2 linked regions of the Aliidongia dinghuensis genome follow. The protein of the gene in region 2 interacts with the protein of the main gene of each other region in a pairwise test. Links are inferred from orthologs where the notes say so. Each region holds a gene or a part of one and is shown on either strand. Other genes may lie near its edges. The genes, in order: dnaE and dnaQ.

Evidence for each region.
Region 1: the proteins of dnaQ (region 2) and dnaE interact in binary tests that used the Escherichia coli proteins (3 or more experiments, as listed by UniProt). The link is inferred for Aliidongia dinghuensis from one-to-one orthologs.

Annotation. Positions count from the first base shown.
Region 1 is NZ_BMJQ01000017.1:27,191-33,700, reverse strand. Bases 932-4,991 are described here. They hold dnaE (DNA polymerase III subunit alpha), read left to right. Parts: upstream 932-1,314; coding sequence 1,315-4,791; downstream 4,792-4,991. Other genes in these bases: IEY58_RS26855 (copper chaperone PCu(A)C), read left to right, coding at 4,845-4,991; IEY58_RS26865 (ABC transporter ATP-binding protein), read left to right, coding at 932-1,308. Outside these bases: IEY58_RS26870 (lipoprotein-releasing ABC transporter permease subunit), read left to right, coding at 1-629; more of IEY58_RS26865, read left to right, coding at 622-931; more of IEY58_RS26855, read left to right, coding at 4,992-5,342; rpsB (30S ribosomal protein S2), read left to right, coding at 5,584-6,393; tsf (translation elongation factor Ts), read left to right, coding at 6,490-6,510. UniProt on the Escherichia coli protein: DNA polymerase III is a complex, multichain enzyme responsible for most of the replicative synthesis in bacteria. This DNA polymerase also exhibits 3' to 5' exonuclease activity. The alpha chain is the DNA polymerase catalytic subunit.
Region 2 is NZ_BMJQ01000012.1:55,386-60,826, forward strand. What follows is about bases 785-3,775. They hold dnaQ (DNA polymerase III subunit epsilon), read left to right. Parts: upstream 785-1,939; coding sequence 1,940-2,611; downstream 2,612-3,775. Other genes in these bases: IEY58_RS21775 (shikimate dehydrogenase), read left to right, coding at 785-1,319; coaE (dephospho-CoA kinase), read left to right, coding at 1,316-1,930; secB (protein-export chaperone SecB), read right to left, coding at 2,691-3,188; IEY58_RS21795 (FxsA family protein), read right to left, coding at 3,283-3,765. Also shown: IEY58_RS21770 (Maf family protein), read left to right, coding at 1-480; more of IEY58_RS21775, read left to right, coding at 477-784; IEY58_RS21800 (Tim44/TimA family putative adaptor protein), read left to right, coding at 3,878-4,543; mltA (murein transglycosylase A), read left to right, coding at 4,555-5,441. UniProt on the Escherichia coli protein: DNA polymerase III is a complex, multichain enzyme responsible for most of the replicative synthesis in bacteria. The epsilon subunit contain the editing function and is a proofreading 3'-5' exonuclease.

The sequences.
Region 1 (6,510 bases), on a different replicon or contig from region 2:
TGCCGCTCTCGGCGGCACAGCTGTTCTTCAAGGTGCCGGGTGCCGCCTCTTCGCTCGAGGTTTTCGTCAAGGATCCGGACAATATCCAGCCGGTAAGCCAGCAGGTCCGCCAGGTCGCCGGCCCGACCGCGCGCGTGCTCGACTGGACGCAGTCGCAATCGGCCTATTTCAACGCGATCCAGACCGAACGGAACGTGATGTTCCTGATCTTAACGCTGATCATCGTCGTCGCCGCGTTCAACATCATCTCGAGCATGATCATGCTGGTGAAGGACAAGGCGCACGACATTGCGATCCTGCGTACCATGGGCGCGACGCAGGGCATGATCCTGCGCATCTTCTTCCTGGCCGGCGCCTCGGTCGGCGTCGTCGGCACGATCTTGGGCTTCGGCCTTGGCTTGGCATTTGCCGACAATATCGAGTCGATCCGGCAGATCCTGCAGCACTTCACCGGCACCGACCTGTTCAATGCCGAGATCTATTTCCTGTCGACGCTTCCGGCCAAGGTCGAGCCGGCCGAGGTCGCGGCCGTGGTCGGCATGGCGTTCGCACTGTCGTTCCTCGCGACGATATATCCATCCTGGCGGGCGGCACGGCTCGATCCGGTCGAGGCGCTCCGTTATGAGTGACGTTCCCGCTCTCGAGCTGGTCGATATTCAGCGCACTTACCAGCAGGCGAGCGAGCCGCTGCCGGTGCTGCGCGGCGCGTCGCTGACGCTCCATCCGGGCGAGCTCGTCGCCCTCGTCGGCCCGTCGGGCGCCGGCAAGTCGACCCTGCTGCACGTGGCCGGCCTGCTCGAGCGGCCGGACGGCGGCCAGGTCCGGGTCGAAGGCCGGGACTGCGGGCGGATGGGCGACGCCGAACGTACGCAGATGCGGCGCACGACGATCGGCTTCGTCTATCAGTTCCACCATCTGCTGCCGGAATTCTCGGCGGTCGAGAACGTCATGCTGCCGCAGATGATCGCGGGGCTCGGCAAGGGCGAGGCGCGGGCGCGGGCGATGGAGCTGCTCTCCATGGTCGGGCTCACGAAGCGGGCGAGCCACCGGCCGGCGAAGCTGTCGGGCGGCGAGCAGCAGCGCGTCGCGATCGTGCGGGCGCTCGCCAATGCGCCGCGCATCTTGATCGGCGACGAGCCGACCGGCAATCTCGACCATCACACGGCGGACGACGTCATGAACGCGCTCATCGCGATTGTGCGCAACGTCGGTCTGGGCGCGCTCATCGCGACCCACAATCTCGAGCTGGCGCGGCGGATGGACCGGATCGTGGCGCTGGAAGATGGCGTGCTGATCGAGCGGAGCTGATTACTTATGGCGCATGCGGATTTCGTCCATCTCCGGGTTCACTCCGCCTATTCGCTGTCGGCCGGCGCCATCAAGATCAAGGAGCTCTACGGGCTCTGCAAGAAACAGGAGATGCCGGCGGTCGCCGTGACCGACACCGGCAACCTGTTCGGCGCGCTCGAATTCTCGGTCACCATGTCGGGCGAGGGCATCCAGCCGATCATCGGCTGCGAACTCGGCATCCGCGCCCCGGCGCAGGAGCAGGGGCGGCAGAACAAGGGGCTGCCCGATCCGGAGCCGGTCGTGCTGCTGTGCCAGAGCCAGCAGGGCTACCAGAACCTGATCGAGCTGGTCTCGAAATCCTTTCTCGAGACCGACGGGATCGAGGCGCCGCAGGTCTCGCTCGACGATCTCGCGGGCCTAAGCGGCGATCTCCTGTGCCTGACCGGCGGCCCCATGGGCCCGGTCGGCAAGCGCCTCATCGAAGGCAACGCCGCCGCGGCCGAGGCGACGCTCGTTCGGCTCAAGGAAATCTTTCCGAACCGGCTCTATGTCGAGCTGATGCGTCACGACATGGCTGACGAGGACCGTATCGAGGGCGATCTGGTCGATCTCGCCTATGCCCATGACGTGCCGCTGGTCGCGACCAACAACGTCTATTTCGCGCATCGGGACTTCTACGAGGCGCACGACGCACTGCTGTGCATTGCCGACGGCGTCACGGTCAATGTCGACAACCGCCGGCGCCTGACGCCGGAGCACCACTTCAAGAGCGCCGCCGAGATGCGGGCGCTGTTCGCCGATCTGCCCGAGGCTTGCGACAATACCCTGGTGATCGCGCGGCGTTGCGCGTTCTGGGTCAAGAAGATCAAGCCGATCCTGCCGCCGTTCCCGACCGAATCAGGCCGCGACGAGAAGGCGGAACTGCGCGCCATGTCGCACGACGGGCTGACCGTGCGGCTCGAGCGCCAGGTCTTCCCGCAGCTGAAGCCCGAGGACGACCGGGGGGCGGTCGAGAAGCGCTATCGCGAGCGGCTCGACTTCGAGCTCGCCGTCATCGAGAACATGGGCTTCTGCGGCTATTTCCTGATCGTCGCCGACTTCATCCGCTGGGCCAAGGCGCAAGGCATTCCGGTCGGGCCGGGCCGCGGCTCGGGTGCCGGCTCGCTCGTCGCCTGGTCCTGCACGATCACCGATCTGGATCCACTGGCCCTCAGCCTGTTCTTCGAGCGCTTCCTCAACCCGGAACGCGTCTCGATGCCCGACTTCGACGTCGATTTCTGCCAGGACCGGCGCGAAGAGGTCATCCGCTACGTCCAGGAGAAATACGGCCGCGACCGGGTCGCGCAGATCATCACCTTCGGTAAGCTGCAGGCGCGCGCCGTGCTGCGCGACGTCGGGCGCGTGCTGCAGATGCCCTACGGCCAGGTCGACAAGATCAGCAAGCTCGTGCCGAACAACCCGGCCAACCCGGTGACGCTGCAGCAGGCGCTCGACGCCGACGAGCAGCTCCGGGCGTTGCGCGACGGCGACGAGACGGTCGGCCGCCTGATCGGCCTCGCGATCAAGCTCGAGGGCTTGTATCGCCACGCGTCCACCCACGCGGCCGGCGTGGTGATCGGCGACCGGCCGCTGCACAAGCTGCTCGCACTCTACCGCGACCCGCGCTCGGACATGCCGGTCACCCAGTTCAACATGAAGTTCGTCGAGGACGCGGGCCTGGTGAAGTTCGACTTCCTGGGGCTGAAGACCTTGACCGTGATCGAGCAGGCGGTGCGGCTCGTCCATGAGCGCGGCCATGGGCTCGATCTTTTGACGATACCGCTCGACGATCCGGCAACCTTCGAGATGCTGGCGCGCGGCGAGACGGTCGGCGTGTTCCAGTTCGAAGGTGCCGGCATGCGCGATCTTCTGAAGAAGATGCGCTCGAACCGGTTCGAAGACCTCCTGGCCGCGGTCTCGCTCTATCGCCCGGGCCCGATGGACCTGATCCCGGAATATATCGCGGTCAAGCACGGGCAGCAGGAGCCCGACTACATGCATCCCTCGCTCCAGGGCATCCTGGAGGAGACCTACGGCATCATGATCTACCAGGAGCAGGTCATGCAGATCGCCCAGGTCATGGGCGGCTATACGCTGGGCGGTGCCGATCTTCTACGCCGAGCCATGGGCAAGAAGATCAAGGCCGAGATGGACAACCAGCGGAAGATGTTCTGCGAGGGCGCCGTCAAGAACGGCGTGGCACTCGAGCTGGCCGAGATGATCTTCGACAAGATGGCGAAGTTCGCGGGCTACGGCTTCAACAAGAGCCATGCGGCCGCCTATTCGCTGGTCGCGTTCCATACCGCTTATCTCAAGGCGCATTTCCCGGTCGAGCTGATGGCCGCGTCCATGACGCTCGATCTCGGCAATACCGACAAGCTGAACGTGTTCCGCCAGGAACTGCAGCGCATGGGCGTCAAGCTCCTGCCGCCCGACATCAACCGCTCCGAGGTCGAGTTCTCGGTCGAGGGCAAGGGCGAGGAGGCCGCGATCCGCTATGCGCTCGCCGCGGTCAAGGGCGTCGGCGCCGAGGCCATGCGGGCAATCGTCGCCGAGCGCCGGCGCAACGGGCCGTTCAAGAGCCTGTTCGATTTCGCCGAGCGGCTCGAGACGAAGCAGTTCAACAAGCGCCAGTTCGAAAACCTGGCCAAGGCCGGCGCCTTCGACAGTATCAACCCGAACCGGGCCCAGACTTTCGCCGCGGCCGAGCTCATCATGCGCCATGCCGCGACGGTGGCAGGCGAGCGGGGGACGAGCCAAACCAACCTGTTCGGCGGCACGACGGGATTGAAGCACAGTTCGCCCCCGCTGCCGGCCGTGGTCGAATGGCCGAGCATGGACCGGTTGGGCCAGGAGTTCGAGGCGATCGGCTTCTATCTCTCGGCCCATCCGCTCGACCCGTACGAGACCGCGCTGAAGCGCCTCGGCGTCGTGCCGTCCGGCCGGCTCGTCGCCCATCTCATGAGCGGCAAGCCCGGGCGCGTGCGCCTGGCCGGCATCGTGGGCGGCCGCAAGGAGCGCACGTCGGCCAAGGGCAACCGCTTTGCCTTCGTCAGCATGTCGGACCTGACCGGCATGTACGAGATCATGCTGTTTTCCGAGATCCTGGCGCAGTCGCGTCCGCTGCTCGATAGCGGCCAGCCGCTGCTCGTCACGTGCGACGCCAAGCTCGAGGACGACAATGTGCGGCTCACCGCCCAGTCGATCGAGACGCTCGACAACGCCGCTGCCGCATCGTCGGCCGGCCTGCGCGTCGTGCTCAAGGACCCGAGCGGCGTCGAGGGCTTGAAGGCGTTGTTCCTGCGCGATGCCGGGCGCGGCAAGACCGGCAAGGTGAAGCTCGTCGTTCCGGCCGACCGGCGCGAGGTCGAGCTGACCTTGCCGGGCTTCTTTCCAATCGGCGGCGAAACCCGCTCGGCGGTCAAGGCGATCCCGGGTGTGGCCGATGTCAGCGATTTCTGATACTCGGGTCGACTGTCGACATCTTTTGAAACAGAGGGGGCCGAAGCTCTGGTATGGCCGGTTTTCTGCTGAGGGCGCTGTGTCGGTGCGTCCCTGTCGTTTTCCTCGTCTGGTCCGCCTGTGCCGCCGCGGCGGCTGAACCGGTCTCGGTCGACGGTGCCTGGGCGCATCGCAGCACCCGTGCCCATGTGGTCTTCGTCTATCTGAGCATCAGCCTCGCCAAGGACGCGCGCGACGTGCTGATCGGTGCCGCGTCGCCGATTGCGGACAAGATCGACATCCTCGATCTCATGCCCAGGAGCAAGGGCAGGGGCGAGAGCCTCGAGCCTGTGCTGGCGCTCGAGCTCGATTCCCATGCGCCGACCGTGCTGCAGCCGGGTGCGGCGCACCTGATCCTGCGCGGCGTCAAGCAGAAGCTGAAGACGGGCGATAGTTTCCCGGTGACGCTGCGCTTCGCCAATGCCGGCAGCCGCGACGTCGTGGTGAAGCTGCTCGACCTGCCGCCGTCGTCCGGCATGCCGGCGGTGCCGAAGGGCATAAAGCTCGACTGAGCCGGCACTCGCAGGTGGCGGGCGGCCAATTCCTTTGATGCAAGGCTGCCTAAAGAAAACGCCGCCGGGTTTCCCTTGCAAAATCGGGCGCTCCGGCCTATCACCTCGGCCGCGATTGTCGCAAAAACTCACGCGGGTTTGCCCGTGGCCGGATCCAAGAGTCCGGTCGCGCTGGCTCCGGTCCCCTTGATGGGGTTCTCCCGCGGTGGCTCAACCGGAAAACAAGGGTCTGAACGACACCATGACGATTCCGAGCTTCACCATGCGTCAGCTGCTCGAGGCTGGCGTTCACTTCGGCCATCACACCCGCCGCTGGAACCCGAAGATGCAGCCGTATCTGTTCGGCGTGCGCAACGGCGTGCATGTGATCGATCTCGAGCAGACGGTTCCGCTGCTCGCCCGCGCGCTCGATGCGGTGCGCCAGACGACCGCCAGCGGCGGCCGCGTGCTGTTCGTCGGCACGAAGCGCCAGGCGCAGGAGCCGGTCGCTGCCGCCGCGCGGCGTTGCGGCCAGTATTTCGTGAACCACCGCTGGCTCGGCGGCATGCTCACGAACTTCAAGACCATCTCGCTGTCGATCAAGCGCCTGCGCGAGCTCGACGAGAAGATCTCGAACCCGCCGCCCGGCATGACCAAGCGCGAGCTCCTGGAGCTGACCCGCGACCGCGACAAGCTGGAGCGCGCGCTGGGCGGCATCAAGGAGATGGGCGGCCTGCCGGACCTCATCTTCGTGATCGACACCAACAAGGAGAAGATCGCGATCGAGGAAGCGACGAAGCTCAACATCCCGGTCGTCGCCGTGATCGACAGCAACTCGTCGCCGGACCATGTCGCGTTCCCGATCCCGGGCAACGACGACGCGATGCGCGCGATCAACCTTTACTGCGACCTGATCTCGAGCTCGGTGCTCTCGGGCATCCAGGCCGAGCTGATGGCGTCCGGCGTCGACGTCGGCGAGGCCGAGGAAGTGGTCGAGGAAGTGCCGAGCGACGAAGAAGCGCTCGAGGCCGCCCCGGCCGAGGGGGACGAGGAAGCTCAGCCCGGCGCCTGAACGGCCCGTCCTCGCGTGAAGTGAGCCGCGTCGGCTGCCGGAAGGTGGCCGACGCGCCGCTTTAATGAGCGGAAATTTTCGCGGTCCGAAGCCGGAATGCTGCTTGGGACCGCACCC
Region 2 (5,441 bases):
TTCCAGGCCGAGAAGGCCCCGGCCGAAGCCTGCGCCGAGGCGCTCGCTGAACTCAAGGCGATGCGCGTCTCGCAGCGCCATCCGGGAGCGCTCGTGATTGGCGCCGATCAGATGCTCGATTTGGGCGGTGTCTGGTTCGACAAGCCGGCCGATCTCGACCATGCGCGCGCCCATCTGATGGCGCTCCGTGGCCGGACGCACCAGCTCGTGACGGTGGCGGTCGTCGCGCGCAACGGCTCACGGATCTGGCACACGATCGATACCGCGCGCCTCACCATGCGCCCGTTCAGCGACGGCTTCCTCGACGAATACCTGCGCCGGCTGGGTCCGGCTGTGCTGTCGTCGGTCGGGGCCTACCAGCTCGAAGGCCTGGGCGCACAGCTGTTCGACCGGATCGACGGCGATTTCTTCACGATCCTGGGCCTGCCGCTGCTGCCGCTCCTGGGTTTCCTGCGCGATCACGGCGCGCTTGCCCGATGAGTACGTCCTATCGACTGAGCGGCGTTCTCGGCTGGCCTGTCGGCCATTCCCGCTCGCCCCTGCTACACGGCCATTGGCTGAAGCGCTACGGTGTTGCCGGCGCCTATGTGGCCCTGCCGGTTCGGCCGGAAGATTTTGAGCAAGCGCTCCGGGCCCTGCCGCTCCTGGGTTTCGCCGGCTGCAACGTCACGGTGCCGCACAAGGAAGCCGCGTTTCGCCTGGTCGACCGTGTCGACCCTTCGGCCGCCCGGCTTGGTGCGGTCAACACGATCGTGGTCCGGCCCGACCGCACGCTCGAAGGGTTCAACACGGACGGCGAGGGCTTCCTCCGGCATCTCGAGGCCAGCGCGCCCGAATGGCGTGCCGCCGGACGGCCGGTCCTGGTGATCGGTGCCGGCGGTGCCGCCCGCGCGGTCGTCGGTGTCCTTGCCGACGCGGGCGTGCCGGAAATCCGCGTCGCGAACCGTACCGGCGCCCGCGCCGAGGCGCTCGCGGCGGAGTTCGGCCGACCGCTCATGGCCTGGCCATGGAGCCACCGGGCGGAAGGGCTCGCCGGCTCCAGCCTGGTCGTCAACACCACCCAGCTCGGCATGGACGGCTGGCCGGCGCTCGATCTGCCGCTCGACGCTATGCCTGCGGACGGTGTCGTCTACGACATCGTCTATACGCCGCTCGAAACGCCGCTGCTCGCCGCGGCGCGCCGGCGAGGACTTGCGACGGTCGACGGGCTCGGCATGCTGCTGCACCAGGCGCGCGCCGGCTTCGCGGCCTGGTTCGGCGTCGAGCCGGTCGTCGACGAGGCGCTGCGCCGGGCGGTGCTTGGGGAAGAGAGCCCATGATCCTCGTCGGGCTCACGGGCTCGATCGGCATGGGCAAATCGACGGCAGCCAAGGCGCTGCGCCGGCTCGGCCTGCCGGTGCATGACGCCGACGCGGCGGTCCATCGGCTGCTGGCGCCTGGCGGCGCGGCGGTGCAGCCGGTCCTGGCGCTGTTCCCGGATGTTGCGGATCCTGCGGGCGGCATCGATCGCCAGCAACTGGGCGCGCGCGTGTTCGGCGATCCCGCAGCGCTCCACCGGCTTGAGGCGATCCTGCATCCGCGCGTGCGGGCGGCGAAACGCTGCTTCCTCGCGGCCCAGGCCCGGCGACGGCAGCGCCTGGTCGTGCTCGACGTGCCGCTGCTGTTCGAGACCGGCGGCGAGCGGGAATGCGACGCAGTGCTGGTCGTCTCGGCGCCGCCGTTCCTGCAGCGCCAGCGCGTGCTCGGCCGGCCCGGCATGCACGAGGCCAAGTTCCGCTCGATCCTGGCGAAGCAGATGCCGGATCGCGAAAAACGCCAGCGTGCGCAATATGTCGTGCCAACCGGCCTCGGTCAGCGCTATAGCTTGGATAAGCTGAAAGCGGCGATCCGAGCGATCAAAGCGAAGCCTCGAGAGCGCCGTCGCCGCTAGAGAGAAACCATGCGCGAGATCTGCCTGGATACGGAAACCACCGGCTTCGACCCGGCCGAGGGCCATCGGATGGTCGAGATCGCCTGTGTCGAGCTGGTCAACCTGATGCCGACGGGCCGGGAGCTGCATCTCTATTTCGACCCGGAGCGTGACATGCCGGCCGAGGCCGAGGCGGTGCATGGCCTCACCATCGAATTCCTGACAGGCAAGCCCAAGTTCCGCGAGCTAGCCCACGAATTCGAAGCCTTCATGCAGGATTCCCGCCTGGTCGCGCACAATGCCGAGTTCGACGTCCGCTTCATCAATGCGGAACTCGTGCGCGCCGGCCGGCCGAAGCTTACTTGCGAGGTGCAGGACACGCTGCGGCTCGCCCGCACCAAGTTCCCAGGCTCACCCGCGAGCCTCGACGCGCTCTGCCGCCGGTTCGGCATTGACTTGAGCGAGCGCTCGAAGCACGGCGCGCTCATCGATACGCGGCTCCTCGCCAAGGTCTATCTGGAGCTGATGGGCGGGCAGCAACCGGGCCTGAGCCTCGCAATCGACAATGGCGCCGCGGTTGCGGCGGCGGTCGTGGCGCGCCGCGAACCGAGACCGGCGCGGCCGCATCAGGCGACGCCGGAGGAACTGGCGGCACACGAGGCGATCGTCGCGACGCTCAAGGAAGCGATCTGGCTGCATTGATCCTGCTGTTCTGGCCGATATGAAAACGGCGCCGGCCCAGAGGGCGGCGCCGTTTCTTTTTGGCCAACCGATCGCCGGCTCAGGCGTTGCCGGCAGTCTCCGCCTGCGCCGCCGCCTCGGCTTCGGCAGCCTTGCGCCGCTGCACCTCGGTGAAGTCGATCGGGTTGATGAGCAGCGGCGGGAAGCCGCCATCACGCGTCGCGTCGGCCACGATCGCCCGGGCAAACGGGAACAGCATGCGCGGCGTCTCGATCAGCACCAGCGCCGCCATGATGTCCTGCGACACGCCGCGGATCGTGACGACGCCGCCGTATTCGACCTCGACCAGGAACGCGACTTCGCCCGCGGTCCGCGCCTGGACCTTCAGCACCAGGACGACCTCGAACGTCTCTTCGCCCAGCTGGCGCGCCTTGACGTCGACGTCGATGCCGACCTCCGGCGCCGCCGACTGCTGCAGCAGGCTATCCGGCGCGCGCGGGTTCTCGAAGGACAGGTCGCGCAGGTACTGGGCGTTGATGACGATCGACGGGGCCTGCTGGCCTTCGCCGTTCGGGCCGGGGGCGGCGGTATCGGACATGGAACTGAGGCTCCGGGAAAGAATGGAGCCGGTGGGCTAGCACGGAACGGGGGCGCGGCTCAACCGCTCAACCATTTCCGGCCGCTGCGACAGCTCAATCTCGATCGGGCGGCGGATGGTCGATCCGCCGCTCCGGCGGCACCTCGTGCTCGACGATCTCGTAATCCGTCTCGATCACGGTCGGGCCCGCCTTGGGTCCGGTCCCATGAACCTCGACACGGACGAACCGCTTCAGCGCCCACGCGGTGGCAATCCGACGCACGGCCGGGATCAGCAGCAGAAGCCCGATCGCATCGGTGAAGAAGCCGGGCACGGCCAGGAGCACGCCCGCCAGTACCTGGACACCGCCATCGGCCGCGACCGGCAGCGGCGTCTCGCCGGCCTGGGCCGCGTCGCGCAGCCGGATCAGCGTTTCGAGGCCGCGCTGGCGGATGATCGCCATACCCAGCATGCCGGTCAGCACGATCTCCGCCAGGGTGCCGGCCACACCCAGGTAGGGACCGATCAGCACGAAGCCGGCGATCTCGATCAGCGGCAATGCCAGAAGGAAGGCCGGAAAACCCATGCCAATACCCATGCCGAAGCTTGTCCTTTCCCGAGCTTCCGCCTATGTCTCCGTGATGGACGGACGCTTTGCGGCGCAGCGGGGCTCGAGCGCCGTCCCATAATCCGTCTCTTGGGATGCGTCCATGGGCGATCAGGTTATCGATATCATTTTGTTTGCCCTGGTCGCGGGCTTTCTGGTGTTCCGCCTGTGGAGCGTGCTCGGCCGCCGCACGGGCAACGAACGCTCGTCCGTCGAGCCGCGGCGCCCGATGATTGATGTGACGCCGCCGCCCCCCGCCGACAATGTCGTGTCTTTGCCCGACCGGCCGCGCATGCCGCAGGCCCGCCCGCTGAACCCGCTCGACGCGGGCCTGGCTGAGATCGCCGGCGCCGACCCGCATTTCCGGCGCGATCCCTTCATCGATGGCGCGCGCCATGCCTTCGACATGATCGTGAAGGCCTTTGCCGACGGCGACACGGCGACGCTCCGGCCGCTCTTGAGCGACGAGGTCTACGACACGTTCGCCGAGGCGATCCGCCATCGGCTCGCGACGAAGGAGACGGTCGAGACCCGCGTCGTCAGCATGCGCGACCCGGAGCTGGTCGACGCCCGGCTCGAAGGCCGGACCGCCTCCGTCACCGTCAAGTTCGTCTCCAACCAGATCTCGGCCACGCGCAGTGCCGACGGCAAGGTCGTCGACGGCGATCCCGAACGCGCTGCCGAACATACCGATCTCTGGACCTTCTCGCGCAATGTGCGGGCCTCCGACCCGAACTGGATCCTGGTCTCGACCGGCCCCCACGAGTGATCGGCCCACACGTGATCGGCCCACCCGTGATCGGCTGGCGTTTCCTCCTCCTCGGGCTCGTTGCGGGCGCGCTCGCCGCCTGCGGCGCACCGAAGCCGCCGCCCGACAAGCTGGTGCTGACCCGCGCCGGGTTCGGCGAGCTGCCCGGCTGGGCTCAAGACGATCCGTCGGCGGCGCTGCCGGTGCTGCTCAAGTCGTGTGCCGTGCTGCTCAAGGGGACCGACGACCAGGCGCTCGGGCTTGCCGGCCAGGTCGGCGACTGGCGGGCGCCATGCGCCGATGCAGCCCAGGTCACGCCCGGTGACCAGGCGGCTGCGCGCGCCTTCTTCGAACGCGATTTCGTGCCGTTCCGCGCGGCCAACAACGACAAGACCGAAGGCCTGTTCACCGGCTATTACGAGGCCGAGCTGCACGGCTCGCTCACGCACGACGACCGGTTCTCCGTGCCGCTCTATCGCCGGCCGGCCGATCTCGTCTCGGTCGATCTCGGGCAGTTCCGCCCGTCCTTGAAGGGCGAGCGGATCGCCGGCCGGGTCGCCGGCGGCAAGCTCGTGCCCTATGCGACCCGGACGCAGATCGAGGCGGGGGCGCTCGCCGGCAAGGGGCTGGAACTCGCCTGGGTCGACAACTCGGTCGATGCCTTCTTCCTCGCGGTCCAGGGCTCGGGCCGCGTCATCCTGCCGGACGGGCAGGTCATGCGTGTGGGCTACGACGGCGAGAACGGCCAGCCCTATGTCGCGATCGGCCGGGTGCTGGCGCAGCAGGGCGTGCCGGCCGACCAGATCACCATGCCGTTCCTCAGGCAATGGATCGCCGACCATGGCACGGACGGCACGGCGCTCATGGACAAGAACCCGTCCTATATCTTCTTCCGCGAGCTCAAGGGCGACGGACCGAT